One region of the Aminipila terrae genome, then DNA from elsewhere that is predicted to be linked to it. Evidence: riboswitches for the same ligand, from Rfam matches in the RefSeq annotation. Region 1 holds a riboswitch; each other region holds the start of a gene.
The links. A riboswitch is a leader RNA that binds a small molecule or an ion and turns the genes downstream of it on or off. The one in region 1 is predicted to bind cobalamin.
Positions count from the first base shown of each region.

Region 2: another riboswitch for cobalamin. It lies ahead of Ami3637_RS02455 (hypothetical protein); the one in region 1 lies ahead of Ami3637_RS08900 (hypothetical protein).
Region 3: another riboswitch for cobalamin. It lies ahead of Ami3637_RS02495 (enhanced serine sensitivity protein SseB C-terminal domain-containing protein); the one in region 1 lies ahead of Ami3637_RS08900 (hypothetical protein).
Region 4: another riboswitch for cobalamin. It lies ahead of Ami3637_RS02430 (S-layer homology domain-containing protein); the one in region 1 lies ahead of Ami3637_RS08900 (hypothetical protein).

Region 1 covers NZ_CP047591.1:1,854,416-1,862,462, forward strand. The annotation lists gene Ami3637_RS08870 (hypothetical protein) at 1-277, shown strand, start outside; gene Ami3637_RS08875 (DUF503 domain-containing protein) at 558-839, shown strand; gene Ami3637_RS08880 (PqqD family peptide modification chaperone) at 966-1,316, opposite strand; gene Ami3637_RS08885 (OPT family oligopeptide transporter) at 1,306-3,222, opposite strand; gene Ami3637_RS18550 (peptidase dimerization domain-containing protein) at 3,307-4,113, opposite strand; gene Ami3637_RS18555 (M20/M25/M40 family metallo-hydrolase) at 4,050-4,769, opposite strand; cobalamin riboswitch at 5,412-5,624, shown strand; gene Ami3637_RS08900 (hypothetical protein) at 5,832-7,907, shown strand; gene Ami3637_RS08905 (hypothetical protein) at 7,867-8,047, shown strand, end outside.
Region 2 covers NZ_CP047591.1:525,412-533,458, forward strand. The annotation lists gene Ami3637_RS02435 (DUF4430 domain-containing protein) at 1-1,373, opposite strand, end outside; gene Ami3637_RS02440 (homing endonuclease associated repeat-containing protein) at 1,378-2,427, opposite strand; gene Ami3637_RS02445 (TIM barrel protein) at 2,499-3,275, opposite strand; gene Ami3637_RS02450 (hypothetical protein) at 3,323-3,466, opposite strand; gene Ami3637_RS02455 (hypothetical protein) at 3,579-3,857, opposite strand; cobalamin riboswitch at 4,117-4,286, opposite strand; gene Ami3637_RS02460 (stalk domain-containing protein) at 4,436-5,971, opposite strand; gene Ami3637_RS02465 (hypothetical protein) at 6,177-6,341, opposite strand; gene Ami3637_RS02470 (M20/M25/M40 family metallo-hydrolase) at 6,314-7,813, opposite strand; gene Ami3637_RS02475 (homing endonuclease associated repeat-containing protein) at 7,813-8,047, opposite strand, start outside.
Region 3 covers NZ_CP047591.1:537,072-545,118, reverse strand. The annotation lists gene Ami3637_RS02510 (immunoglobulin-like domain-containing protein) at 1-2,096, shown strand, start outside; gene Ami3637_RS02505 (DUF4430 domain-containing protein) at 2,141-3,823, shown strand; gene Ami3637_RS02500 (S-layer homology domain-containing protein) at 4,030-5,097, shown strand; cobalamin riboswitch at 5,211-5,422, shown strand; gene Ami3637_RS02495 (enhanced serine sensitivity protein SseB C-terminal domain-containing protein) at 5,600-6,337, shown strand; gene Ami3637_RS02490 (UvrD-helicase domain-containing protein) at 6,459-8,047, shown strand, end outside.
Region 4 covers NZ_CP047591.1:516,955-525,001, forward strand. The annotation lists gene Ami3637_RS02420 (energy-coupling factor transporter ATPase) at 1-1,254, opposite strand, end outside; gene Ami3637_RS18160 (DUF4430 domain-containing protein) at 1,227-2,951, opposite strand; gene Ami3637_RS02430 (S-layer homology domain-containing protein) at 2,963-4,636, opposite strand; cobalamin riboswitch at 4,746-4,960, opposite strand; gene Ami3637_RS02435 (DUF4430 domain-containing protein) at 5,061-8,047, opposite strand, start outside.

The DNA of each region.
Region 1 (8,047 bases):
ATATATAACAAATGGAGAAAATATTAATGCATATGTTGAATATGAAAATGTTACGAAGTTACCGCTAGAGATATGCAAAGTCATTTCGCTAGAAGGAAAAAATACAGAGAGGCTTGAGAGGGTTTGTGTAGAGAATAATGAAAATACATATAAAGTAAATACCTACGTAAAAACTAAGAGAATAGATCAAGTAGATTCTATTTCCAATATAATAATATTTAAACTATTCAAACTCATTCCCCTTGTTAAAATAACAAAGGTGACTTATCATTTGTAAAAACTTTGCGTTTACGGTGTTTGTTTGTGGTGCTGTATGTGAAGAACCGAAGAATTTTTTCTAATCTTTGTTCTGCTGTGTTGATTATTGCTCTGCAATTATCCTCATAGGTCTGGAAAGTGGTATTTAGATTTTGATTTAAAAGCTCGTTGCTCCTTTGGATTAAACTTTTTATCAACCGAACTTTATCTTTATCTTTTGGTAATGATTAGGCAGAGAATCTATGATAGAATATTGACAATTAACATATAATATACTGAAACACGGAAGGAGTCATCTTATGATTGTAGGAACCATGTTAATTGAGCTTCATGCACCCTGGGTACATTCTTTAAAAGAAAAACGTATGGTTGTAAAAAGTATCTGCGCAAAGGCCGGCAACAAATTCAATATTTCAATAGCAGAAGTGGATAAACAGGATATGCACCAGGCTATTGTAATAGGGATAGCCTGTGTAACAGATGAAACAGCCCATGCTAACAGTATTCTGGATAATGTGCTTAATTTTATTGAAGATAATACAGAAGCCGAAGTAGTTTCAGTAAGTCGTGAACTATTATAGATACTGATAAATTAAAAATACCCTTTGATGTAGTGTTATTTCCTACATCAAGGGGTATTTATTTTTGTTCATTTTTAGCGTTTGCGCTTATGTAACTATAGCGCTTTCCACGCTTTTTAGAGAAACTTAAGGCTGAACTTTTTCGATATAGTGGCACCGATGCTGAATATAGGTCAGAAACAGCGACAGTCTTTCATAGAGGGGGTGCACCTTATCTCCGAACTTAGCTTCAAGCGCCTCACCAATTTCCCGTACCGTTTTATGGCCATCGATTTGCAGGAAGGCGTAACTTCCGAAGTCATCCATCGCAATCTGCCGATATTCTGGGATTTTGACCCTCAGCTTTCGGAAAAAGCGTTGAATCATATGATCCTGTTTAATCAGTATAGTCACGATGCCCTCATCACTGACCTCATATAGAAGCTTGCTTGAAACTTGAAATATGATATCTAATAAATTGGGTTGTTTAGCTGACATTCTTTGGTTTAGCTTTCATGAGAGGGATAATGGTAGCAACCACCAGAACCACTAGTAAGATTAAAGCCATACCATTAGAGCTGGCAAATCCGGATGGAGGGGTTGCGCCAACCACGCCAGTTACTTGTAGGATGATGCCAATCAGTCCAATGATGGAGCCGCCAGCCACCAGGCCGGAGGATAGGCTCACGCCGTTGGAGATTCTGTAATCCTTTTCTTCTTCGCTCTTAGATGCCTTTTCTACAAGTACGCGAAGCAGAGCCCCTACCAGAATGATGGAGGTGGTAGCGATTGGCAGATAGAATCCGATAGCAACCGTCATAACAGGCAGATCAAGCAGGAAGAAGACAACGCCGAGAAACATGCCAGCGATGATCATAACCCACGGAAGTTTGCCGGACATAATGCCAGAAGTCAATGTTGCCATTAAGTTGGCCTGAGGCAGTGCAAATGGTACGTTATCACCAGTCATGGACAGCTGGCTGGCAAGTAATAAGATGACACCAGTAACAACTACCACACCCACGATGCTGGCTATGGCGTAGTATTTCTGCATTTCATTCTTATCACCGCCGATGACGAAGGTAACCTTCTGAGATTGACAATAGCCACCAGCCGTAGCAATGGCGGTGACGATAAAGGTGCCAAACAGCAGCAGGGTACGGTTATCTACTTCACTGGTCCAACCCATGCCCACAAATAGCAGAGTAACAATCACGATGGAGGCGATGGTCATACCGGAGACAGGCAGATTGGAAGTACCAATTGTACCAGTCAGACGCCCTGCAACGATGGTGAACAGCATAGACAGAATTAAGGACAAAATGGTGGTCAGAATAGCCATCATAATATTGCCGCCGGAGATCATGAAGCCGCCCACAAAACCGACTACCATACCACCCAGTAGAATGACGGTCTGCTGAGTACCGCCACCTTCTCCTGTGGCCTTAGCATTTTTAGTCTCCTTAATAGAGGAGACAACAGTAGGAATCAGGCGAATGGCACCAATCAGGCCGCCAGAAAGCATGATACCTGCACCGATATATTTTACATAGCTGCCAGCAATATCGCTTACCTGCATGGAACCCATGGCCACAGACGGATTATTCCACACTGGGGCCGTGCTTCCACTTAAAGTGGCAAAATATCCAATCAGAGGCGTAATGACGAAGTTGGACAGGATAGAGCTGGAGAACATAGTCAGTGCCACTGGCAGACCAACGATAAAACCGATACCCAACAGCAGAGGATTCACCTCCAGCTGAAAACGCCATTTATAGAAGGATTCATTTACATAGCTGATGACGTTGTTGGTCACGTTCAGGAAGGAGCTGGTCAAAACAGTGAGAATCCCTCCGATGACAAAACCAGTACCCATGAACTTGATAGAATCTTTGGCACCTTCAGATGCCACCAGGGTTTCCGAAATGGCCATGGATTCAGGATACATCAGATTGCCGTGTTCTTCCACAATCAGGTAGTTATAAATTAAAGAAATAGATCCCAGGCCGAACAGGGCACCACCTGCTCCAATCACGAAGCCTTCCAGAGCGGAAACATGAGAGCCAATCAGAAGGATGGCTGGCATAACGAAAATCATACCGCTGGCGATGGATTCACCACCGCTGGACATGCCCTGGATCAGGTTTTTGCCCAGAATGCCCTTTTTCTTAGCAAAGATGGCAATGAATACAGATCCTAAGATAGAGCCGGGGATACCGGCAGCTACAGTAAGGCCAGCCTTCATGCCAGAGTAAGCTGTGGAGGCCGCAAATAGTGCGGCTAATAAAATACCGATAATTAAGACGACAATATTTCCTCCAAGTTTGGAGCCGTTAGAGATATATGGCACGTAGTCTTTTCCAGATACGCCGCCATAAGCTTCTTTGGATAGTTTTTTATTCATAAAACACTCACCTTTCAACAATTTATTGGAAATAGATGTTTATTTTCAATTCTGTTAATACCCAAAAGGTTTATCTGACTGTAGTTAGCCCATATTTTTAAGTGCTTCTTTCAAAAATTTCCATGTTCGCTGGGTGGAAGGGATGCTCAGATGTTCCTCTGCTGTGTGAACCCCTATCATAGTAGGTCCAATTGAAATCATATCCATTTGCCCATGGAACATTTCATCAAATAATGCGCATTCCAGTCCGGCATGAATGGCATTCATCAGAGGTTTTTCACCAAACATCTTTTCATATAAATCAGCAAATAATGCCCGTACGTTTGAGTCAGGGTCGTATCGCCACTCTGGATAGGATGACTCTTCAACCACCTTTCCATTTGTAAGATGTGCAATAGAAACAATAGTATTGAAGATATTCGCCTTGATACTGCCCAAAGAGCTCCGGATAGAGCTGATGATTTCCACCGTCTCTTCCCTGGTCTCAATGACGCCCAGATTCAAAGAACTTTCCACAAGCCCCTCGATATCCATGCTCATGGTTTGAACTCCATTTGGTATGAGGTACAGGAATTGGACCACCTGCTGGGCGCTACTGGATGTAAAGACCTGTTTAGGCTGGCTATCCATTGGGGATAGAACAATGCGGAGGTCCGGATCTGCTATTTTGAATTCATCTCGTAGTACTGCCTCCAGGTCATCTAATTGCTTGCGCAACAATTCCTCATCCTCCTTGAGGCATCCGATGACAGCTCTGGCATCCCGGGCAATAGCGTTGTGCGCAGAACCACCGTCTATAGAGCACAATGTAAAAGATAAATTAGCATTCATATAATCCAGCAAGCGGGCAAGCAATTTATTTGCATTGGCTCTGCCTTTGTGGATTTCCATTCCGGAATGTCCCCTTGAAGGCCTTCCACTGTCAAGGAGAAAAAGTTCATATTCGTATCCGGAGTCTCCCAGGAAACGGGGATGTTAATCCGGGCCATGCATCCTCCAGCACAGCTGACAGTTAAAATACCCTCTTCTTCTGAGTCAATGTTAATCAGTGTTCTACCTGAGATGGATTTTGAGTCCAGTCCGTGAGCTCCATCCATTCCCGTCTCCTCACAGGTTGTAACTAATAGCTCTAATGGCGGGTGGGGAATGTCTTCGGCGGCCAAAAGAGCCAGCCCCATGGCAACGGCAATACCGTCATCTGCCCCCAGCGTAGTGCCCGTGGCATATATCATGTCATCATGCACCTGAAGATTAATCGGATCTCTTAAAAAATCGTGGAGCACACCGGGGCCCTTTTCACAGACCATATCCATATGACCTTGAATGACCACGCCGGGACTGTTTTCATAGCCTGGGCTGCCAGGTTTTTTAATCAGCACATTTAGTGCTGCATCCTGCATGACCTCCAGACCATGAGCCTTTGCAAAAGAGACCAAATAGTCACTAACGGCCTGCTCGTTGCCGGAACCTCTGGGAATTTTGCTGAGTTCTTCAAAATAGAAAAACACATCGGCAGGCTCTTGATTTTTCAATACTCTGTCTTCCATAACAAACCTCCTTCTTAAAATTGGATAATATAGTCTACCATAAAAAAATAAGGCATCATGTCGAATAAAGGGAGTGATTAAATGTATTTTTTAGTTTGAGAAGAGTAGGAAAAACTATTTCAAAGAGGCAAAATTAATGGAAATCTCAATCTCAGAATCTATCGCATATAAATATTATTATAATATAATTTTTTTATGCTCTTTCTGTTAAATCAAATTATTAATTTATCGGAGCATTTATGAAATCAGGATGTGTCCCAGGCCGTTGATATAGGAATGGTCTGATTAAATTTTAGACTTTCTTAGCAAGAACTAAGACTATTACAAAACTTTTATATAATCAACAGATTAGAGAAGTAGAACGTTTTAAGAGGATTGGCATACACTGAGTTAGAATAAGATTCGGATGCTGTAGGAAACATCATGATAATTAAAACTGTCGGGGGATGGTTATATAACCTTTCAACAGTTTTAATTTATGAGCAGTACATGATAAAAAGATAAGAAATATTTAATTAAGAATAATGTTGAAATATAGAAATTAAAGTGATATTATAGTTGATGAAAATATAAATATTTCCATTTCATATATAATTATGAAATTTCGACAATATTAAACAAATTTCGACAAGGAGAGCTATTCAATTAAATAAATATCTATGTCTGTCGGCGGGAGCCGGCAGCTAAGAGGGAAGCCGGTGAAAGTCCGGCGCGGACCCGCCGCTGTAAACGAGGAGTTCCTGCCCATTCATATACAAGATGAAAAACCATCACTGAAAGCAAATAAAGCTTTTGGGAAGAGGGCAGAAATGTGGATACGTAAGTCAGAAGGCCTGCATGGATTAAAATAGTAACTGGTTACGAGGTAAATGACCAGGGAATTGTATTTTTAATTTATTTTTTAAAATAAATAAAAGAGAAACAGTGAAAATGGACTGTGGCAGATTTGCTACAGCCTTTTTTGTTGGCAAAAACAAAAGGGGGAACATTTTGTAAAAGTGGCTGCAGCAGCTTGCAGTATAGGTGTTTGTGTATTATTTTAACAGGAGGAACAAAAGAAAAATGACATTTAATCTAAGAAAATCATTGGCAGTACTTATGATTATAGCTATGGTTATGAGTACAGGTCTGAGTGCCTATGGGATGGACTGGCCAACCTATCAGGGAAATGATATTCATAACGGAATTTTGACAGATGGAGCAGAAATTAGCGGAAGTCCAAGTGTCACTCGTGTAGATTTACCTAAAAACGGATCTGGTAGTATAGGGTCGACATGGGCAGAACGACAACCATTTGCAGGAGTAGATACGGTACCTGTCATGGAAACTAGAAATGGAAATACCTATGCATATGTGCTTTATGACGGGTATAAAGCTGCATATGGTAAAGGTGGCGGCAGACTAGCCAAAATTGACTGCACGGCATCTACTCCACAGGTAGTATGGGATAAGCAAATTACACAGTGCTCAGGCATCCAACTATCCTCTCCTTACCTGGATACTGATAACCGATGCATTTATGTGGGAGCATCAGGATATAATCAGAAAGCCTATAATGATGGGCTGGCATTGACTGGAGGAGCCATAACAGACGGCTGGACGGTATCTTCTGCAGGGACTGCCATGGAGGATGGAAAGGTAACCGTATCGGGTAATCAGACTGTTACTTTGACCCAGACAAATGTAAATCTGACTAAGGGTGACACTCATCGCTCTGCTACCTGTGTAAAAATTAACGGAAACAATGTGAATATGACTATCACTGCTAAGCTAAATGGAACTATAGTTGGAAGTGAGTCGTTAAACTCTTGCAATTTTATTGATGGACGTTTTTATTTTAACCTAATGTTTGGGCAACAATTTTCAACAGCCGAATCCGCTGTAAATACAGGGACAAATAATATTTTGGAATTTACCTATGAAATTTCAGAAAATGACAGTAATACTGTGGAGATTGAATATTGCCAGTTGTATGAACAGAATAGTTCTATTACAAAAGTAGCAAATATTGATGAAGAACCTATTACAGAATGGTCCTTAAATATACCAGATAATGCAGTAATAGGCACTCCTATTGTGAAAAGTGGAGAGTATCTATACTTCGGCACATGGTCAGGGCATTATTTAGGAACTTATTATCAGTATGATCTTGATAATGAGGAGTTAAAAACTTTTAATCCAGGCAATGGCGGCTTTTATCGGGCAGGTGCTGTAGTAGAGGGTAATTATGTTTATTTTGGTGGAGACAAAGGATATCTTTATGCTCGTCCGGTAGGTAATGATTTTGACAATACTTCGGAAGGGAGCGTTATCAATTTGTCAACTGTAGGAGGAGTGGAATCAGGGAATGTGCGCAGCACTATTTCTCTGGTAGACGGACATCTTTACTTTACCAGCCAGGGTGGTTATTTATGGAGCTTTACTCCTGAAGAAGGAATCCCGACTTTAGACTGGAAAGCTCAGCTGGCAGGAACCTCTACTTCTACTCCAACAGTAGTAGGAGATAATATTTATGTGGGTTACTACAGTGGATTTACTGCCGGAGGCGTCCAAAAGGTAGCCAAAACAGGAAACCATGAAGTTTCTTCCGTCGCAGAACCGGGACCTGTACTAAGCTCTATATTAGTATATACAAAGGGTGGAGTAGATTACCTCTATTTTACTACTAATTCTCGAACTGGAGCAGGCTATTGTTTCAATGGAAGCAATGGAGCAAAAGTATGGCAGACACCTGGAGAGACCTATGCATTGCAGGGTATGGCTTACAGCGGAGGTGTACTGACTTTTGGAAATGATAATGATAGTTTTTATGTAATAGGAGAAAGATATGTGCCACCGACACCGCCTGAGACATCGATACCTAATAATACAGGAGAATTATTATGGCCTGCAGATTCATCTGAAGTAACGCTGTGGTTTGGACAAATTGATGAACAGTATACTGCGGTAAATAAAGGGATGAATATTCAGGGTACGGCAAATAGCAATGTCTATTCTGTCTGCGATGGTGTAGTGGCATATAAAGGTTATTCATCTACGTACGGCAACCTTCTTTATGTAGATTTTAAATACAACAATATTACAATGCAAGTAAGATATGGACACTTATCCGAAAGTTCAAGTTGGGGATGTAGTTAAACAAGGTGATGTAGTTGGACAAATGGGACGAGACGCTAACACTGGGAAAGGATTAATTGAAATTGTTTTCTGTGAATCTAAGGATAGCAAGCCATGCGATAAAAATGGCAAGAACATTCAGTTAGTAGACCCCATTCAGT
Region 2 (8,047 bases), 1.3 Mb from region 1:
GCAGCAATGTCTCCAAAAAAACTAATCTGGTCATCCGCCTTTGTTCCGTTCATATATACATTATAAAGTTTGTATCCCTGACCATTGATTGTGCCCCTGAAAGAGGTAGCAAATGGGTGCCATACATTTGCTCTGGAACCCTTCATATCAATATCCCTGGCCATAAGGAATGTCTTTCCCTGGAACTGTTCTCCTCTTGTTGAGCAGTACTGCATCCATACCAAATCCTGAGGGGAATCCAATATATAATTGCCTTTTTCATTTATTTCCGGCTGAGGAAAGACTTTATTCACCGCTTTTTCTAAAGATGTAAGTTGTTCTTTTATTCCTTCAACGGTCTGTCCATTTCCACAGAGATACTGCTTTGCTTTGATAATTGCGTTTTTTACTTCGGGTACGTTATTTACCCCTTTATCTCCTTGAACTTGAAAAACCTTTTGAAAAAGCTTAGTCATGGATGTAGAAGTATCTGTTTTATTACACTGGGGAAACCCCACATCGGTTCCTCCATCTTTTGAAAACATAATACGTACTACATCTCCATCATTAAGAGCATTTTTGTCCACACTATTTACTTTCGTCCCATTAATTGACACAATCCATTGGGATTGCGGACCATAATCACCATTTTGGAGGAACCCGCCCTTTTCATTTTTCTGATATAATCCTGTTAAGCAAGTATCCTGCTTAATACTGGACTCTTTTATCTTAACCTTGTCTTTACCCATTAACTTCTCTATTAGAATTCCAACGGTTTCCCCCATAGAAATTTGTGCGGTCTGAGGCATTAAATAATAACTTTTATCTATGGCGGACTGTTCTATGGATATGATCGCTGTCCCTGCAGGCTTATAAAACTGCGTCTTATACATAGCATACACTTGTTTTTCTATGCTGACAGAAGTTCCATCTGGTGCTTTACCCTCAATGCGGATTTTATATGGTGCATAAGTATTCTCCATTTGAGAATCTAAAAATCCATTAATATCAATTGAAATATCCCATCTTTTTGTTTTTGCATTGTAATTTCTATAATTACCACATGAATTATTTTCTTTATCCAGCCACCCTTTAATCTGGCACTCATTTTTTAATGAATTGGATGTGCTTTGCAGATATATCTCCGGAGCAACTGGCTTTCCTTTATCATCTACAGCTCCATTGTTAATATCAACAGTAAAGTTCAGCTTGCTACTAGTGTCAAATGCCTTGCATACGAAAATCTGTCCATCCGAGAGACTGGTACCCATATGTACGGAATTCTCTTTCTTTATGGTATCTGCTGAAACAAAAGACGATGAACTGATAGTGGTAAATAGTACAGTTAGCGTTAATAAAAGTGCAAATATTTTATTTATATTTCTTTTATACATTTAATCATTTCCTCAATTTTCTCAGTTCTTTTTCAATCTCTTTCTCCTTGGATTTTTCAAGAGGTTCAAGATTTATCTGATATAAAATATTTCTGTAATTTACACATTGTCCAATCAGATTGTTATATACTTCCTTTGGTATTTCTGATTTCACCAAAGGTCTGTTAATTCTCGTGGCTTTGGTTTTCAGTGCTTTTAACTGCCTTACTGTTTCAGCATTGGGATTAACAAGTTTAAAAACACTTCCCTCTAAAAGTTCGTTATGCTTAATAAGTTTATTTCTTCTTCCGTCCAGGTAGGTTGCATTAAAAGGTTTTATTTTTTGAATGGGTTCCAGCCCTATCTGGAACAATATATTTCTCCAGGTACCACAACGTTTTTTTAACTTTTCCCTGATTTCATTCCTTATTTCCGTACGCATAGGAGGTCTTCCCAGTTCAATTGCCTTTTCACGTATACACTGAAGGAGCTTTTGTTCCTCCTCCGTTAAGTCGTCCAATTTATATACAGGCTGCCAGTTTTTCCACTGGTTATCAATACCTGCTGCATCAAGAAGCTCTGCCCATGTATCAAACTTGTATTTAAAGCTTTCAGCTATTTCTCCCATTTCATGCATATGAGGGGGTCTGCCTAATTCTTCAGCCTTCTTCCTTAGATTGCTGAGTAATTCTTTTTCAAGCTCTTTATCCATTTTGACCTTTTCATAGGTATCCCCGCATTTTCCTGCTTTTTTTGAAAGCCCTGCGGTGATCAGTGCCTTAGGCCAGTTCCCAAACCGCCTCTTTATGTATATCCTATATAACCAGTAAAGTTCTCTCTGTGCAGGAACATGCCCCAGCTCTCTGGCTTTACGTGTCAATATTTTACATAAATCCTCATCTGAGAAGCTGGAATAAACAAGTCTTCCTTTCCCAGAATTGGTCTGGGAGAATTCAAATATACGCTCTGCATTTTTAATGCCCTCATCATACTCCAGGTTTCCTGATTTAATGCCTTCGTCTACTATTTCATAAAATTCTTTTATATACTTTTCTGCTGCGCTCTCCTGATGCATTTTAGTTTCCTTTCTTACTGTTCAGACAACACTCTTTTTCCTCTGATAATTTACCACACCAATATAAAACATCAGGGTCTCTTCAAGGTTTCTGTCTGTATGTGCAGGACCTGTTCCTTTTCGTTTCTGTCAGAGGCTGCCAGTTCATGGACCAGATAGTCGGGGTTTATTCTGTCTATGACACTTTTTATCCCAGAATCCGTTACAGGCCTGTGAGTGTCTATATTCAGAATATGCTTATACCCAACACTGAACTTCTCAAAATAATCCTCTGGCAAATCAGGTGCTATGCAAAGATGTTGTTTAACATATTCGCCACTCAGGGACTGATGTAAATGAATTCCCTTTATATATCTGCACAATATATCATGTTCATCTAGCATCCTGTGAACATATTCTATTGCCTGCTGCTCACTTTTTAATTCCAGATTCGTGCACATGAGATGTCCTATATCCAGCATTATTCCTTTGTTTTTATAGTGTACTTTTTTTAGAAGCCTTTTAGTTATCTCTGGCCGTGTAAAATCCAGGCCTGCCCAGTTTAAGTTTTCCATTAACAATTTAAACTCGTATTTCTGGCCATCAAATAACAAATTAATTAATTCTGCCGATCTATCTACTACCTCTTCATCTGTATGAAGCCATTTATATGTATATCCTTCTTCTATGGAGACATCTGAAACATGGAAAACTACGTATTCCGCACCCGCACGGCTTGCCCTGTCCAAATCCTCACGCAGCATTTTTATAAGTGCCTCCCTGTTTTTTCCACCATAAAACATTTCCCAGGTTTCTGCATTTTTAAATTTATGAATTAACTCAATTTCGTTTTCATTCCAAAAATCCAACCAATCGCAAAAAAAAGCTAAATGCCAGCCCTTAATGAGAGTTTTATCTACTTTAAATTTACATTCCTGTCCCCCCATATGGCTTCGATTCCATGGCAGCCATATTTACTGCATACTTTTTCCAGCTCGCTGCTGTCTTTGTACTCCTTTAATACTTCATCTACAAGAGGCATATTTATCAGTTGAATCATATATTACTTTAATCCTTTCTACGTAAAAAAAATCCCTTAGCGAGCACTTGAAAAACTAATTCCTGTTTTACTCAACTAAGAGACTTCTGTATTTTATTTATTACAGTTTTAGTTAATACAAACAATAGCTTTCATAGTTTTCTCCCATGTAAATCCATACATTTTCTCCCATTTCTATTTTTTCATTAAACGTCAGATTTGGTACTAAAAGTTTTACACTTGTTCTTTTTCTTCCAATGACAGTGACTCCATCTGCAGTTGGAGATTTTTTAAATTCTTCGATTTTTTCTGCCAGATTAGAAATCCCTGTTTCTTTAGAAAAATTGTCCACAAATTCCTGAGTATTTGCATAAACTATATTGTCCTGATTTTTGAACCAATTAACATTCATGGCGTTCCTCCTTGTATCTAACTATATTTAATTAATATTTAAAAAGTATATTTTTAACTTTAAGTCCAAAAAAGGATGAGGGTTATAACAAATCTGCATATCTTGCAAATCTGTTACACCCTCAGGAATGAAAAGACTTCTTCATACGAATGAAAACAAACAAAAAAAACTGTAGCAAGATTGCTACAGTCCGTTTTTCTGTAATATTTATCATTCTTAAAAGCCCCTAAGGCCTATAAGCATCACCGATTACCCGTCGGCTACTCCAACAATTTATGCAGGTCTTCTGGCTTGTGTATCATTGTTCCTGTCTGCCTTCCCAGTTAGAAAACCAGTGGCTTATAGAAAGGAACTCCTCACTTACAGCGGCGGGACCGCGCAGGACTTTGACCTGCTTCCCTCTTAGCTGCATAACTTACCGCCAAATCAATTTGCATGGTTTCAGTTTGCAGAACATAAATGTTTATTCAGTTATTAGCCTAATGGTATCATCTTTAGGTAAGTTTTGTCAACCCTATACTCATTAATAAATATTTTTTATTTCAGCCAATTCATAACTTTCTATTTTGTAACCCACATTAATTCTTTTCAATAGTTACTAAATGAGTATCAGGATTACTTCCATTGTAGTTTACTTTATATCCCAATTTTTCAAAATCCCGGGCTTTCACAAACACTGTCTCAGTATCATAAATGCCATTAATCTTGATTTTTTTCCCGTCTCGGACAACATATGCTATTTTGTTTTGATTGTCCCAGCCAACCTCTTCTCCAAAGTACTCACAGATTTGTCTCAGTGGAACGTACATTTGTTTATTTAAATTCTGATATTCGCCCCAGTCATAATCTTTTTCCTGGGATAATGGAGACGCACTTTTTCTTGTATAATAAATGTCACAATAATCATAACCATCTTCCGCTGTCTCTCTGGACTTTTCCCATGAAATTTCAACTTTTTTAACCGGGTTGTATTTATCCTCTAACTTTGAAATATTTTGAGAAATAGCACTTATATCTGTCCCCTGTACAGGAAATTTCATATCTACTTTTTTTGATTCCATAGTAGATTTACTTTTTATGTAAAATAAATCCTTACTATTCGTATTCATTGAAAGGTTTTGTTCACAGGTATAAACGTTTCCAGATTTTTTAACAGTCTGATTATAGCTAAACGGTTTAATAAAGTCCAATTCACCTTTTTTATGCATATAGTCCAGCTGCGTTTTAATTGCTGCAATCTGTCCAGCCATTTCTGCCCTATCTGCATCACTGATTTTCATATTCTCTTCATCACTTTCAATACCTTGCAGTTTTTCCATATAGGATGTAAACTCCAAAAAGCTGTTAATGATATCATCTATATTGCTGCCCATATAGCCTAAACACTCTGATGCAATCTGAATCAACCTGTCACCATCTGCAGAAACACTGTACCCTCCAGGAATACTTGTTACTGTGCCTGAAGTATATCCTTTAAATATGTCTTTGATGAATTCCATTGTTTTATTGGTAAAATCTGCACTGTTATATACGCTTGAATCGAATGAACTTTCGTCTTCAAGTTCAAGTGCATCTTCAGGATTAAACAACTGGATATATTCTGACGTACCAAGTGCATTTCTTAATTCTTTTTCGTAAGCTGTGCTATAAAAATAGGAATTTTTATAATCAGTAAACAAGTCTCTTGACAGCTGATATAAATTAATAAGCATATCTCTTTCTATATAAATGCCTTCTGTGGAGCTTATGTAAAGTTTTCCCAGTTTTCCTTCCCTACCATCAATTCTGGCCTTGATATCAAGCTCATATTTACCTTCAGTGTCACTGGTTTCTCCACTTCCACTGTAAAGGAGCTCAATTTTTTTCTTTCCAGTAAATTTGCTGAAATCCTTTTCTAAATCCTCCGTTAAATATTCATCTTCCGCATATTTAGCTATAAATTCTTTTATAGCATCTGCATCGTAATAAATTTCTGCAGTCCCAGAGAACTGACATGATTTTATATTACTCATCTCTTTGCATAGATCTAAATACCCCAGTTCATTACTGGAGCATCCAAAGAAAATCACTGAGCATAACAACATACATAAAGCAATCTGAATTTTTCTTTTCATAATTTCCTCCCGTTATAACGATTCACACACTTTTAAGTAAAATAAAGACCTTTTAGGTCACGCCAAAAAGGTCTTACATTTCCACTTCTTTCACTTTTTCTTTTATGTATTGTATTTACACAATAGTATAATTTTGTAATCCATTATATCATTAAAATTTTCTCAATACCAGCATTTATTATATTTTTTCTATTGTTTATGTTTCTTACAAAACACTGTTTACTATGAAATCTATCAATTGAGGAAGTCTTTCAAAAAGATCCTTTTTATAAACTCTTTCTGTATATTTATGTAAGTCTTTTCCCCATGGTCCCACATTTAATACTGGCATGGATTGCTCTCTTATGGTATCAAGTGGTATATAATACATATCCCCCAGAAAAGCATATTATCCTGAATATAGTCTATATTCTCCTTATTTGCTGTGAACATAGCATAACTTAAATCCGAAATACCTGTGAAATAATTCTGGGTATAAATCCCGTTTCCTGTTTGCTTTCTTGCATATTTATCCAGTTCAAATATTAATTCATTAATCTCTCTGCCACTATCAAGCATGGCGTTATTGGTACTTGGATAATAGGGAGGTGCCAGAGCAATCACCACAACTGGGGATAAATCGCTATAGTATTCCAGAGTTTTTTCCATTAAATGGTACGCTCCGTCTATTCTGGTTAATTCACCCTTATCTATTTTTTCTTCAAGCTCTTTCTGAAATTCCGCTATTTCTTTTTTAAATAGTTCGCCTTTTTCTTCCAAAATTTCATTGTAGATTTCACCATAATATTTTACATTTGGCTTCCAGTCCATTTCTCCATAATCCATGTCCGTCAGGCTTCTGTATTTTTCATAGCTTAACTCCATATCTGAAATCACTTCTTTAAATGCTTCCTCACTAATGGCTTTTAATCTGTCTAAAATTTCCTTGGGTGGCTTATTAAGAGATAATACAGACATATATCCACCTGCTAAAAGGGGTAACGAAACATCATATACATCTTTTCTGTCCTTAAAATATAACCAGGCTGGTGGAGGGGTGACAGTGTTTCCTGCCTTTTCAATGAATTCTGGGTTTAATTCCGTCTTTCTTACAATAGCAGACAATAAATTAACCGGATTTAGCCCTTTATAAATTTGTCCCACATGTGCAAGTTTTCCTCTCACCAGAAAAATAGGCATAATTTTACCGACAGAACCATCATAGATGGTTATGTTATTTTCATCAATTCGGTCATGAGGTTCCACATTTAAAAGTAATACATACTCCAATCCATGCTTTTCCTTTAAGTCTCTCAGCAGGTTAACAGCTGACCTCATACCCGCAGACAGATTCTCTTCATCCGGGACACCAATCAGAAGAATATTTCCGCTAAATTCTTCCCGCAGGCTATATTCCTCAAAAAGAGACAGATGGATGCACCCTCCGCCTTTCATGTCAGAAACACCTCTGCCAAATAACCACTCACCAGAGTTTAAATCCTTCCTGGTAGCCTCATCTAATTCAACTTTTCCTTCAAGGAATAATTCTTCCAATTCAGAAGGTTTATAAGCATACTCTTTATACTTCCCAAAATCATCAATATCTACAGTATCCGTGTGATGCAGCATAACGATAGTCCTGTTTCCCTGTCCTTTTAATAAGGCCCAGGGAATCCGCCTTTTTAAACAATCCTTTTCAATATCATAAAATCCGCATAGTTCTGGATTCCTGTTCAAATATGGAATCGAATCAAACCATTTTTTAAAAAAGTTTTCATTATTCCTTTCCAGCTCTGTTCCAGTATGGGTAATTTCTTTTAGATAATTTAACAAATTTTTTTCAATTCTATCTGCTCTGTTCATTATTTTCCCCCCTTTACTCTACGCCTGATTTTCTGAGTCTCCGTTTTGTCTAAAGGCACTGCGCCCACTTGAAACAGCACATTCCGATAGCTTCCACAGGTTTTCATCAATCCATTGTAAACGGCTTCTGGCAATTCTTCCTTAATGGGAGTACGTCCCAGTTCGTTAATAATTAGTCTTAATGCCGTTAAATCTTCCTTTTCTTTTTTGTTTAGTTTAAGTACTTTATATAAA
Region 3 (8,047 bases), 1.3 Mb from region 1:
CTGTGGCAGATTTAAAAACCACCGTGGATTCTGCGGCAACAGTAGATGATATTGTTGCTCTTATTAAAGAAAAAGAAGATACTGTTTCCTTAGTATCCTCTAATGAAAAAGTGGTTTCCTCTGCAGATAAAGAGGTTCATCCACTCCAACCGGGGGAGCCGGATAACACGGTTCAGCTAAAAATTATCATCAAAAGTGGTAACTGTGCAACGGTAATCCGGACAAAAGTTTTTAATATAGAACCAGAGGATAAAACATTTCCTTTTGGAAAAAATATGGAACTGTTAAAACAGTACTATAAAAGCTATCCGCTGGATAAAGCAAGCAAAGGCATTAACAAATGCCATCAGGCATTTTCGCTGGCTTCGTTAATGAATGATCCCCAGCTTGGAGGTATAGCGGACAATACACAGTTCTATGGCACAGGTGGGTACTATAGCGATGATGTAACTTTTAGGAACCCTGAAGCAAGTGCGGTGCTTGACTGGATTGCCATGGACAAAGATCCAAGGCAGTATATAAAGGTTTATCCCAGCACAGGATTGACAGAGCAGGCAGATTTAATTAGTGAAATGATATCTGGACAGTACGATAATGGGAGTTTTTCTAATCCTTCTTCAACACTCGGATATCCTGTAAGAAATTGTGTTGTAAACACAATGGCACTAGAGGCTTACTTCGGGGGAAAAGACTGGGGAAATGAGCAGCAGGCAGGAACCCATTATGGCAGAATAGGAGCTATTGAAGACATATTCTCGCACATGATAGATGCAAAAGATGACAAGTATGCAGAGGAACGTCAGGATATAAATGTAGAAGGTGGGCGGGCTTTAGCTGAGATTGACAGGGATGGATCTTTAGAAATTGATGGGCAGGTAGATCAGAGTCTTGCGATTATTCTATTCAGCCGCTGGTTAAATGATGGTACGCAAATTACCGTTAAGGGGGAGACAAAGCCGTTAAAAGAATTTGCGCAAAAAGAAATAGATGGAATTTTAAAGACTTTAAAGTTCGTTTATGATTTGGATAACTCAAAAAATTATGGAACAGAGGAATATGCCTATTATATTTCAGCTTTAGTTGCCAGTGGTCACAAAGATAAAGTGGATGAATACGGACTTTGGAACAAACTTCGTAACGGAAGAGCAGATAATGGAGCATTTTATATAAACCCAGTACATGATGATATGCCGTGGGATCCTGCAACCATGGGGGTTGCCATGGCCATGGGAGATTACCAGAATGGCAAGTCTATTTTGGCTTCCATGACTTATGATACTTCCATACTTACTGATGCAGAGGCTGTACAGAAAGATACCAACAATATCAAACTTCCAGACATTGCAACAGAAAAAATCTCCCTGCCTGTAAAAGGGTATTACGGGAGTACTATAGTATGGGAATCATCCAATTCAGATGTAATCAATTCTTCCACAGGGAATATAGTCAGACCAGAGCAAGGCCAAATGGATGCAGTCGTTTCGTTAACCGCTAATATTAAGCGAGGAGAAGCATCCCAGACAAAAACTTTTCTTGTAAAAGTGCTGGCAATTGCTGACCAAAACAATGAAAAAGGAACAGAAGACTATGATTCATTATCTATACCACTGTTTGTTACAGGAGATATAGAGCTGCCTACAACTGGGAAAAATGGAAGTAATATTGTGTGGGAGTCTTCTAAACTTGAGACTATTACAAATGAAGGTAGAGTAACTTTAGGAGATACAGACACAAAATTAACACTAAAGGCAACTGTAACAAATGGAACTTTTATTAAGGTAAAAGAATTCCAAGTGACTGTATCCAGGCAATTGTCAGATGACGTGGTGGATAAGGCTGTTGCTCAACTTCGCTCCTACTACAATCATAACAGAGATTTGACAAGCTCTTATTGGGATATTTTTGCAGCTAAATCCGTTTTGGGCGATGACTTTGATAATTATAACTTTAAATTATATGATGTAAAAAGTCATAGAGCCTCTTCTACTTGGCAGGGAACAGATTATGGGGCTGTTGTTCTGCAGATTTTAGCTCAGGGAGATAACCCTATAATTATCAGGGAGAAAACTATGTTGAAAAATTACAGAAATTTCTAGATGAAAAAAGCTGGGGAGCATGGGGCAGCCCTATTTGGGCAGCTATGGCTTTAGACGCAGCGGCAGCTGATCCACAGGCACATAAGTACAATAGAAATAGTATAGAAGGTTTTTTCAAAAGTCAACTAGGTGATTTGCAGTATGGTCCAGACCTTGCAGGATGGTCTTTAATTCCAATGGCAACCACTATGATGCGTAATGGAAATTCCGATACAACAGATGAATTAAATAACTTCATCGCAACATTAAAGGAAAAGCAAGAAAAAACGGGGATAAATAAAGGCTTGTTTAATACAGGTGGAGTAGATGGCGGAAGTATTGCATTATCCAATGGCTGCGTAGTAAGTGGCTTTACGGCTATGCAGAAGGCTGGTGTGCCAGGTTTTGATTTGACTAACGAAGAATGGAAAAAAGATGGCACTGGAGTTCTTGATACGCTGTATAACCAAGAGGTTGCTGGGAAAACTGATGTGAATACACAGATAGCCATTGAATTTGGAGATGTATATTACGGTGATAGTGTATGGAGAAGAATAGGGGTTAAACCTGAACAATTTGAAGAAACAATAAAAAGTGCAGGAACCCTTGTGACAGATGGTGACGGTAAATATACAACAAAAAGTTTTGACACTTTAAAGAATGCTTATGAGGCTGCATTACAGGTTAAAAATGATGCAGATAGAATGAAGAATTACTATTTTGGACAAAGTTATTTTAACTTAAAAGATGCAGTTGACGGACTGAAAGAAAAAGGCACTGCAGAGATATCCATTTACGGTAAAACAGGAAACAGCAAGATTTTAGAGAATGCTTCTGTACACAAAAGCGGAACTATATTGGATGTGTTACAGCAGACAGCTTTGGAAAATAAGATAAGCATTACTGCTGGCGATAAAGCTATTCAGGAGCTGGGAGGTGTTAAAACTGATGGTAAAGGGCAGTGGTATGTTTACAAAAAAACAGAAGATGGAGATGGTATCCGGATTACAGAGCCATTAAACCAGTATAATGTGGAAGAAGGAAGTTATTTAATATTTAAGTATTGTGAAGACCCTTCAAAACTACCAGATAATTCAACTTTAAATCAGCATTTGGTATACGATGCAGCTCAAGCATTGAAGATTGGTGGGGCCATTGATTCGAGCAATGAGGTCACAGGAGATTTACTTCTAACCAATGACGGATTATTTGGTACTTCTGTTACATGGCTTCCAAATAAGTTGTTTGCCATTAATGAGAACGGTAAAGTAACTAGGGATGCCAAAGAAGATATCATTGTGCTATTGACCGCAAAAATATATTTAAATGGGACAAGCACTCAGAAACAATTTACAGTAAAGGTAAAATCCTTAAATGGTGATTCTCCGGTTGTACCAACTTCAAAAAAAGCATATATCAGTATAGATGGTCCGGTAGGTGAAAAATGGGGTGGCAAATACGCTAAAACCGAAATAGAGATTGAATCCGGTGAGACGGCTTTCAGTCTGTTAGAAAAAACAGGAGCATCATTAAAGGTAGACAAAAATACTAAATATGGTGTTTACATAAGAGGAATTAATGGGCTGTCTGAATTTGACAGGGGCAATCAAAGTGGATGGATGTATCGGGTAAACGGAAAGTTCCCAGGACATTCAGCTGCTCTGGAACGAGTCTACCAGAATGATTATGTGGAATGGCTTTATACAAAGGATTTAGGACGTGATGTTGGGGGTATATTCCTGGAGTAGAAGGGAGTAAAGGTTCTATAACAGGAGGAACACAAAAAAATACCAATAATGTCACAGTTACAACTACAGCCACAGCAACTCTGAATGATACAACAAACGAAGCGAAGGCTGTTTTAAAATCAGATGATATAACCAAGGCACTAAAAGAATTACAGGATAAAGTAAAAAGTGCGCAGAAAGACGGAAAAACTGAAGTTGTACCAGAATTGAGAATAGACGTAAATTCAGACAGTAAGGCTTCATCAATAGAAACAATTATACCTAAGTCTTCAATAGTTACCCTGTCAAATGGTTTTGTGGAGGCAATCACTTTAAATACGGTCATAGGTGAAATAACTTTTGATAAAGATATTATAAAGGGCCTGACTAAGAATGTGGAAGGAGATTTGAGCATTAGTGTGGCAAAAGCAGAAGAAGGAAGTGCTACGGCTAAGCTATCATCTGCAACCGATGAAGTCAAGGCAAAATTAAAAGGCAGACCCGTGTATGAATTTACCGCTCGGAACGGAAGTCAGACCGTTTCTCAACTGGGTGGAACAGCCACTGCCACTCTTCCATATATTCTTGGAAATGGTGAAAAAGCAGAAGGTGTTGTGGCGTATTGGTTAAATCCTGATGGAAAGCTTGAAATTATTAAAAATGGTCACATGACAGATGACAGCAAGTATTTTGTTATGGAAAATAATCACTGGTCCACCTATGTGATTGGTTACAATGAAATAAAATTTGCTGATACTATTAATCATTGGGCGAAAAACAAGATTTTATATCTGGCAGCCCGAGATATCGTTAAAGGAAAAAGTGACACAGTATTTGCACCAGACAGCAATATAACAAGGGCAGAGTTTGTACAGATTCTTGCTAACATGAGTGGAGCTGATTTGAGTAAATACACTGGTTCAAAATTTAAAGATGTATGGGAAAATGCATGGTATGCAAATGCTGTGGCATGGGCAGTTGAAAATGGCATTGCAGGTGGTACAGGAAACGAGAAATTCTCACCATGTGCAAATATTACAAGGCAGGATATGTCTGTAATGATTTCAAAATATGTCGCCAGTATTTCTAAGAAAACTCTTCCAGAAACGAATAAAGCCTTGAAGTTTGCTGATGATTATGAGATAGCCAGCTATGCAAAAGATGCTGTTACGGTCATGCAGAAAGCAGGTATCATAAACGGAGAGAAGAATAACTTAGGATCATATAACTTTAATCCAAAGAACAAGGCAACCAGAGCAGAAGCAACTGCCATGATTGCAAATTATATGAAGTAATCATTTTAAACACCTTAAGCTTGTTTTATCAGACTTAGGGTGTTTCTTCTCTCTTCTAATTGACAAAGGTAAAATTTGTTGATAATATGAAATAAATAGGGAAAAGAGAAATTAATAAATAATGTAATTTATGTTCCGTTAACAGTTGATGCTGTTAATGGCTAAGATGGAACTCCGGTTAGAATCCGGGACGGTACCGCCGCTGTAAGTGAGGAGTCCGAGCCGCAGCTCTTTAGAAAGAGCAGTCACTGAGTGAAAACTTGGGAAGATTGGCAAAGGGTGATGATACATAAGTCAGAAGACAAACATAAATTGAATATACTTCGGTAAGGGTGAAGGCTTGCTTATATGCTGCAATTTTAGCATGTATAGAGCCCATTAAAACATATACAGTTAAAAACGGAACTGTGACTTTATTAGTCACAGTTTTTTTGTAATCGTATATAAATTAATAATATTAAAGATGAGGTTTGAATATAGGAAAAAAGGGAGGAAGGATAATATGCTGGAAAGCAAAACACAACTGATGGATTTCTTTAAAAAGCTGACACAGGAAAGATCTCTTAAAACGGAGATGGAATTTTATAAAGAACTCAATGAAACGATGCTATGGGTACCTGATGTTTCTTCTGGGCATGGAAACAACAAGAAGACTTTTGCTCTGTTAATGACTGCAGATGGAAAAAAATTAATTCCAGCTTTTTTACATAAGAAGTCAAATTTGGGCAGATTTAAAGAAGAGCAATTGATACAAATACCCTATAACAAGCTTAAATATATTATAATCGATGCTGAACCAGAGATAAATGGAATTGCCATTGCTCCTTATGAAGAAAACATAGTTCTGGACAAAAATTTAATGGATATAATAGATTCCCAGGCAACAGGAATGAATGTTCGAAGAGAAGAATATACTGGGCAAATGAGCCTGAGAATGCCAGACAGTGTACCCAGCGGAATGACATCAGCCTTAAAACGGTTTTTTGAAAGAAGTCTTGAGGTTGAGGCTGCCTGGTTAATGAAAGTCATGGGAGAAAATGCATATGGAGAGCATTGGATGCTGCTCATTGATTTTTATGGGGAAAAGAAGGAACTGTTCCCAAGAGTTGCAGATATAATGAAGGGATACATGAAACAAGGGGAGATGTTCGAACTTGTTCAAAAGACCAAAGATCTTATCGTTAAAGAAATAGAACCAGCAAGGATATATAACCGAGTGAGTAATAAAAATTTATTTTAACCCAGAATCAGGATAAAAATATAATTAGTTGTTGAAATATCCAAAAATTCTTTATAGAATAAAAGAGACTTAAATAAAACAAAAAAGATTAAGTTAAGCAAATGTAAAGGTTAGGTTGGATATGAAATGGACTGAAAAGCAGGCCGAAGCCATCGGGCTTAGAAATAAAAATATGCTGGTTGCGGCGGCGGCAGGTTCTGGTAAAACTGCTGTTTTAGTTGAAAGGATTAAACAATTAATCATAGATGAAGGTGTTTCTGTCAATGAGATGCTGGTAGTCACCTTTACTAATGCAGCAGCAGCAGAAATGAGAGAAAAAATCGTTCAGGCTGTAACCTCTGAGATTGAAAAGAATTCAGGAGATACAGCTTTTTTGCGTAGGCAGTTGAACATAATATATAAGGCCAATATCAGCACTTTCCATGCCTTTGCACTGGAAGTTATACGAAGATTTTTTCATGTGATTGGAATTGATCCTGATTTTAAGATCTGCGATGAAGCTCAACAGATCATACTTCAGGCAGATGCAATGGATGAGCTGTTTGAAGAAATGTTTGAAAAGGATAATGTTGATTTTACAACGTTCTTGAACAATTATGCTTCCAGCAAAAATGAAAATGCAGTAAAAGAAATGATACGGGAAGTATTCCAGACTATACAAAGTGTACCCGAACCGTGGGAATGGCTTGAAAATAGTGTAGAAAATTTAGCCATGGATGAAGAAAATTTTTTACAATCCGGTTTATTCAAAGAGATAAAGGAATATGTAGAAAAAGAACTTTTTTATGCCAGAACAAACTACGATAAATCTATTGAAATTTTTGAAGAAGCGGGAGCAGTAAAGTTTGCGGTAAAGTGCAGGGAAGACTTAGCAGCTATTGATGAAGCCATTGAAACTTTTGAATCAGGTAATTTTCAGAAGTTTGGTGAAAATCTTGGCAAAATTTCTTATGCAAGAATGGTAACCACGAAGGATGAAAAAGAGCCCTTTGATGAAGTTAAAGAGTTCGCAGCAATATACCGTGAACGATGCAAAGATGCGCTGAAGGAAATAAAGCAGAACTATTTTTCACGGCCTTTGCATGAGTACATTGAAGATATGAATAAAGTTCATCCATATGCAAAGACACTGGCGCTGTTGGTAAAAAGGTTCAGTGAGCATTACAGGCAAAAAAAAGAAGAGAAAAAACTGATTGATTTCAATGATATAGAACATTATGCTTTAAAAATATTAAAGAATGAACAGGCAGCGTGTGAATACAGAAATAAATTTAAATATATCTTTATTGATGAATACCAGGACAGCAATGTTATACAGGATACCCTTATCGCTGCTATCAAAGGTGAAAATAACTTATTTATGGTTGGTGACGTAAAACAGAGTATCTACAAATTCAGACTGGCAGAACCGGAAATTTTTGTTGAAAAATATGAACGTTTCAAGAAACAGGAAAACCAACAGGATGAGAAGATAGACTTAAATGTAAACTTTAGAAGTAAAGGTAATGTTATAAAAGCGGTAAATGATTTATTCGCAAGACTCATGGAAGGCTATGATGGTGATGCAGCCCTGTATAAAGGGGTATCCTATGAGGGAGAGCTTGATTATCCGGCAGAATTACATCTGGTAGATCAGAAAATTACGGAGGATATGGATGTTGATGAAGAAATCCGTGAACTGAAGTCTGCAGAAATGGAAGCTTTCATAGC
Region 4 (8,047 bases), 1.3 Mb from region 1:
CTGCTCCTTTTCCTCCTTAGAAATTTGAACTGAAGAAAGCATTTCCTGTAAGTCCTTTTTCACAGACTTTTTCACAAACAGAGCCTGGGGATTCTGGGGTAGTACCCCTAAAAGGCCTCCAAATTTTTCATTATCCGGTATATCCGATAGAACTTTCCCCTCTATTTTTACAGATCCACGGTATGGTTTATTAATCCCTGACAGCAAGGATAAAGTCGTACTCTTACCGGTTCCATTTCCTCCTAAAAGAGTAAATAGTTCACCTTTTTTTACCTGGAGACTTACACCTTTCACTACATCCGGCAAGTCTTTTTCATACTTGAACCATACCTGATCCAGCTCTACCATCCATTGTTCTCTATTAGCATTCTTACTTTCTTTATCATTTTTTGATTTCTGTTCAATTAAAGGCAACAGAGGTTTACTCTCTTTAAATGTGTTTAGCCACACTCTGCCTTCTCTAACGGTAATAGGACATTCTAAATTATTAGGAACTGCTGCATAAACCTGCATAGGAACAGGCATTGCAGAAAACATTTTATGTTTCATCTTACTAAGTTCCTGCCCCACGTTCTTTGGGCAGTCATCTGCAATCACACTGCCTTCATCCATTACTATAACCCGATCGGACAAGGGTAGTACTTCTTCCAGGCGATGCTCTGTCATGATTACTGTAGTCCCCAGTTCTCGGTTGATTTTCCCTATGGTTGCCAGAAAGTCTGACGCTGCAATAGGATCCAGCTGGCTGGTAGGCTCATCTAAAATCAGTACAGAAGGCTGCATTGCCATGATTGCAGCCAGATTCAGTAACTGCTTCTGTCCACCAGACAGTTCAGATACATTTTTGTAAAACCAGGTCTGTATTCCAAAGAATGAAGCCATTTCTGCCACCCGGAGCCGAATGGTAGGTGTATCATATCCAAGACTTTCTAACCCAAAGGCCAGCTCATGCCATACCTTATCAGTAACAATCTGGTTATCTGGTGACTGCAGCACAAATCCAATTCTGGAACTTTGCATTCGCTGGTCTAAATTTTCAAGTTCTTCTCCTTCAAACAATATCTGGCCGGCCCGGACACCATGAGGTGACAAAATAGGTTTTAGCTGACGAAGTAAAGTGGTCTTACCACAACCGGAAGGTCCGCATAATGTAACAAATTCTCCTTGAGAGATGGTTAGATTAATGTCTTTTAATATCTGTTTCTGTGATTCAGGATAAGAAAAATTTAACTGTTTAATTGAGTAGCTGTCCACTGTCTTTTCTCCTGTTCATTAATAATAATTGGTACGATACATAATCCGGCATAAGCAATAAAAGGAAAATATGAAAATATTTCTAAGGGATTCCCTTTCATAGAAGGATAATATCGGAAATAGAGAATTCCAAAAATCTGACCTGCCAGTACGCAAAGTCCTAATCCTGCTATGGCCGCTAATGCCTTTTTATCTCTGGAGTCAAGATGAAATATAGAAAATGCCGTTCTTCCCGGCAGTCCATAGCCTCTGCTCCTCATGCTGTCTGCCGTCTCAATGGCATTTTCCAAGGCCCATGTCACCATAATAGATAAAATAGTTATCCCGTTTTTTGCCCGTTGTATAACGCTTCCATTAGAAACATCTCTACCAACACATTTTTGTGCATTAGATATTACTTTTATCTGGGCTTTAAACCGGGGCACAAACCTGAGTATCATAGAAAGTATCAATGACAATGCAGGAATAATCCTGCCAAATAAATATACAAATTTATCGGAAGTCATGACCTCATTGTAACAGGAAAACCAGCATATAACCGCCGCCAGCATAGTAGCTGCTGCGACTCCATATAAAATTGACTCCAGAGTCAAGGGATTTCCATTAGGCAAATAGGTTAAAATGGTAATACCCGCATGGTTAAATGCCGGATTAATAATAGCCGTTACAACCAACATAGGAAGGAGTATTAAAAAATTAAATCTTGCCGCTTTTTTACCTTTAATATAAATTGAATACCAAAATGCTGCAATCAGGGAAACCGTTAAGCAGACAGGATGCATCAATACCATAGAAAAAAATAGTACCAAGGCAAAGTATAAAAAATTTACAAAGGGATGATAAGAAGAAAATGCATCTGCATAGCATTTATTTTTCATCAAATCCGCCCCAACATCGCGGCCCAGATCACAGGTATAAACCCATTCAATCACATCTCCCTGCTTTATCTGATATCGGCTGCATCCATAATTAGGGAACCATCCATTCACTTTATACATCCATCCTGATAATTCTCCGCAATCAAACTCATAGAGATTATGTATTCCTTCTATATAAGCGGAATTATAAATTGGAGTATTGGAAAACTCCATATGTATTTTGTTCTTTTTGGTCTCTCTCTGAAGCAGATTAAATACACTTTCCCCTTCATAAAAAGTTACAGTGGTAGCAGGCATGATAACCCCGTCTTTTGGGACTAATTCCACTTTTTCTTTATTCAGATTGTTCATATTGTCCAAAATAGTCTTGCATTCAATAGACATAGTACAAGTCTTTGCATTCTTAGTCACGCTAACAGACCCTGGTTCTACTGGTACAGGTTTTCCGTCTGGTACTGGATCCGTCTGGTATTTGTCTTTTCCCGTTGATGGATCAATTGCCATTCCTTTGGATTCACTATAAGCCACATCTTTTTTATTCACTTTAACTTCTGCAGTTTTTACCGCAGGCTTTGTTGTTTCTACTGCCTTTTCAGTTTTTAAGGCTTCTTGTGTTGTAACCGTAGCGACCTTTTTTTCTGTGTCTACAGCGACCGCACCCTTGCTCACTTCATCTTGTTTCGATGCTTCTACAGTGGCTTTACTCTTTAAATCAGAGGAAGGGCTGCCTTTAGCAAACCCTCCGCCCCACAAGAATGTAATCGACAATACAGCAATGATGGCAAGTGCTGCATAGATTTTATTCTTAGTAATTTTCACAATCTTATCTCCTACATTAAATCAGCTTTACCTAACATACGATATAACATTTCTGCAATTTCACAGCGTTTAATTGGTGCTTTAGGGGAAATTGTCAAATCAGATTTGTCTAAAACATCATTGCTATAACAGAATGCTAATGCACTATTGGCCCATGAGGCTGCATCCACATAGTCCGTAAACTGTGCAAGTGTATTCTGTATGGTTGCTGCATCCATATTTGTATTCATGCCGCACAAAGCAGCCGCACGGGCTACCATGCTTGCAGCTTCCTGTCTTGTAATACTTCCATTTGGATTGAAATCTGTTGCAGATATACCACTTACAATTTTATATTTGTATGCAGTCCCTACATAGCCTGCATACCATGCCTTATCGGGCACATCTTTAAATACATTGTCAGCTTTTGGGGTAAGTCCAAGTGCCTGTACCACAATAGTTGCAAATTCTGCCCTAGTCATAGTTGCATCTGGTTCAAAAGCAGTATCGGTTTTACCGTTAATAATACTCCTGGAAGCTAAAGCTTCAATTGCTTTTTGATTTTTATGCCCCTTAATGTCTGTAAAAGTCCTGCCTTCTTTAGTAACTGGCATTGCTTTCACATCGGCATTCTTATCTTTTAATCCTGATACCGTTTTATCAGTACCAGTAGCCTGAGTTGATGCTTCCGCAGTTTTCCCATCAGTCATTCTGTACATGCTGCTTTTTCCATCTAATTGTCTCTGAACAGAAACTAACGCATAAAATCCCTGCTCTGTAGCCATTTGATTAGCACTGGTCTCTGAAAGAATGTGCTTAAATCCGTTTCCTTTTATGTTGAACTGTAATATATTTTCTACTAATGTATGTCCATTTTTTACAAATCGGCTGTCATCCACAGAAACCCCCAGTTCAGTAAGAGCCACAATAACCTGGTCCGCACTTTCAGAATTGACTGTTCCCCATGAGCTGAATCCACCGTTTTCATTTTGTAGTTTAGACAGACATGCCAGAGCTTTTTCTGTAGCTGCTTTTACATCTGTGCGATTCTGGTATTTTGCCAGTGCCTGCAATGCCATTGCAGTAATATCCGTATCTGCAATTTCATCTCCTTTAGCTGCTCCTGTAGTTCCTCCTGTCAGTGAAAAACCACCATCAGCCAGTTGCCTTTTTAATATTTCATTTACATACATGTCTCTTGTAGCCTGGACTTCAGCATCTTTGTTTTGCGGCACAGGATAGTTTTTTGAATCCAGTGCTATAAGTGCCCAAATAGGTCCATTAATGCCCTGCCATATAGTTTTATTAAAATCCCCAAGAGGAGTAAGCAGATTATACCCAGCTACATTGGCTGGATCTTTGCCAATTGCACTCAGTGCAATAATAGTTCGTGAATAATCAGAATATTTCTTGTCATGTAAAATTCCTTTACATTCTTTTACATGCTTTTCCAGTGCAGTATAATAACTGTCATAATAACTTTGAGGAACTTTATAATCACTGCGGGCAAGGGCCATTACCACCCAGTCTCCTCCTATTGATCCGGGTTGGGGATCCATTACTGTCTGCTGTAAATATTTTGCTGTCTCGGTCAATGCCTGATTAACCGAGGTTTTCTCAGTAGCCGCAAAAATACTGGTCATGTTACCAAATACCATAATCAGTACTAAGAAAATTGACAGCATGCTCTTCTTCTTTTGTTTCATTTTCCCTCTCCATTTCTTTTTTCACACAAAAAAAACTGCGGCAGCCTGTTAAAACTGCCACAGCCGTATTTCTGTGCACATTATTTATTTACACCCATGACTCGTGGGTTAAATTCTGAACTATTGCGAAGATATTCTGACTTACACTTTCAGGACTCATATCCAGCGTACATGTTTGGCCTTCCCGATTTCTCAGTGGCTGACATTGTCAAAAACATGTACTTAGTGCTTACAGCGGCGGTACCGTCCGAGACTTACACTCGATTCCCTATTACAGCTCCCTGTCCATTGGACAGAAAGAAAACACAAAAGCAACATATTAAATTATTCATGGATCAAATATCCATATCTACTTAAATATTTTATCACCAAAGCATTTCCTTGTAAATACATATGTGGCTTATTACCCTAAATGCTTCATCTTTTATTGGTCTGCTGCCTCCAGCCATCTGTCAGGATAGGCAGGATGATTTTGCTCCTGTCCATCTACCGTATAGATAGTTTCTTTCGTATAATCATCAACATAATGCATTATAATCTGATCACTATCCTTCAGTACTATCCCCTTAATTCCAGAGTTAGGATGCTGTCCGTTTATAGTAAACATCCAGCCTGAATTTGGGCTGTTATTGTCAAATTCCCCCAACCAGTAGCCTCCATATTTTAGTGGTGCTTTTACTGATTTTATATATCCCGATTCAGCGCCTTTCTGAGACAGCTTATTATCATTTACTGCCTTCATAAAAATATCATAAACCGTACTTCCTTCTGTTACCTTATAGCTTGTCGTCTTAACCCAGTTTACATATTTCTGGTGCTTATCAAAACCGTCGTGCTGGGTATCTCCAATAAGTCTGAAAGTTACGGTCATGTCACCTTTATCTGCATCCTTACCTGCTGCAGCTTTTGTAATAGCATTATTATCTTTATAAGCTTTTGCTTTGGTTTTATCAAACAGCCACCATGCACCATTCCTTCCCTGTTCAACCTCCATTACAGAAATTAAAGCTTCTGCATGCTGGTTAGACAGGCTGGGCTGTGTTATTTTCATGTTATTTAAATCAAAACCATCTTTTAAAATTGCATCGATGGCTGACTCTCCATCTTTGATAAATCTTGTATCATCCAGGAGGTTAACCCCCAAAGCAGAAAGCAGTATAACTACCTGATCTGTGGTCCAGATATTACCAAACCTTCCATCCCATTGCTGGGCTCCTGAAAGCTGTGAAATAACATTTTCCCAGTTCTGCCCGGCATAAGGGGCAGCAGACTGCATAGGCATAGACACGAAATCTGATACGGTGGTATTCTGAGGCAGATAAAAATCCGCTTTTGGGGTGAAACGCTTAATCAGTTCTTCTCTTGTGGCATACTGGCTTCCCGTCCTGAATGCATAATTGCCACTGTCCATGGCCATCAATCCGTAACAGGCTCCCATGAATTGTCCATCCTGACCAAAATTCTTATCCGATATAGTGCCAATAAAATCGAACTTTGATCCCTTTTCCTCTTCAGATTTCACAAAATCTTCCGGATTATAGCCCATAGCTGTCATAGCCATTAAGATACGGTCATATTTGGTTGATTTAAAATCATTGTTAGGTATTGCATGAGTTTCCATATAGGCACGTAATGATTCGATGTAGTGCTTACGGTAATCATCAATTTTCTGTTGTTCTTCCTTACCCACCGGATAAAATTCATTTATGTAGGCAAGATCCATCATGATCCACTCATCGCCTTTGTTGGGATCATATTCACTATCCGTATTTAATCGATTGTCTATTATATCTTTATAATAAATAAAAAGAGCTTTTTTAATCTCTGCTATTTTCTTCTGCTTTTCCTGTGCTGTAGGAGCAGAATTTCTGGAAAGGATATCCCCTGTAGCAACATACTGATTCGTTGGCAAAAGTTCATATTTTAAATTTAATTCAGGATTATTATACCGTAACTCCAGTTTATCAAAGGTTACGTTTACCTTCTTATTCATACCAGAATACGGAGAATCATACGCTGCAGACTTCACCTGATAATTCAGCGAAACATTCTTTTTATCCTGATTCTCCAGTCCAGTTAACTGAATATTACTTATTGCTGCTCCAGTAGTTCTGTCAAAGTATTTCTGATTCAGCTGGATATCCAGTCCTAAAGTGACAACTGGCTTTGCATCTTTCCCTGCAAACAATTTCAAAACAGGTTTTTCCGGGTTGTTTAAATCCCAATATTTACAATCTAGTTGTTGAGAATGCTGATCAGGGTTTTTTCCCTGGTTCACACCTGCATAACAGCAATTTTCCAGAGTTCCCTTTCCCACAGGACCCTTCAGAGAACCCTTATAACCAATATCTGCATAACAATTTTCTATTTTGCCGTTATTTTCAGCAGCAAAAGCATATACATCAGATTCTGTTTCAGATTTATTATTTACACTACCTCTAACTTCGCAGTCATAAATAATCCCTTCATTCTTTCCTGTAAGAGCGGCTATATTTTTTCTATTACTATTCTTATCAGTAATATCTCCACTAAATACAAGCTTAAGATTCTTAACACCTCCAGAAGCTTCTATCTCTTCAAAGAAGCAACAGCTTTTATTGTCTTTGTCCTGAAACTCACTGGCTGTATCATAATGCAGTCCGGAAATTGTATGTCCATTTCCATCAAACTCTCCAGAAAAACCAACATAGTCATTATTACCACACCATGATGGAGATACAACTTTCATTTTATCTCCCATAGGTTTCCATGTTTCTCCTTGTTTTCCTGATAAATCAATATCAGCCATTAACTTAATTTTTTTTCCAGCGAAACTGTTCCATTTTTCATATTCAGAAGTAAATTGCTTAAAATCTTTTAAGGAAGAAATAGTATAGGCACCTGCTGCTGAATCATAAGGTAATTTTGACTGATTTTCTACCGTTTTCACTTCAGCCGAATAAACTGCATCTGGATACAACTCATATTTATCTGCATCTTTTCCTGTTAAATATAGTGTTTTGAATTTAACCGCGGCAATGTCGGTTCCTCCGGGTCTGCATGCTTTTACATTCTGCCCTTGAATTTCTGAAGAAACAGTTTCAAAATGAACACCTACCTGATCGCCATTTTCTACATTATTCAGTTTTACTTCCTTTACAACAGCATCCTTGCTTCGATCATAAGGCTTATCTTCCATAACTGGTGATGCCATCACACTTTTTGTGAGAGGCTCCTCATGGGTTTCAAATACCCGTAAATATGGATACCCTTTATTTATTTTTGGATTCATGTTCCAGACAGAATTAAAGTTAAATCCAGGGTAAGTTGTTTTTTCCTTTAATTCCTGTGTAGTTCTTCCCTGCGCACAGTAAGCAGTATTATTTTTCCCAAATAGAGCATTATCCAGATAAATATGACTGTTTCCATATA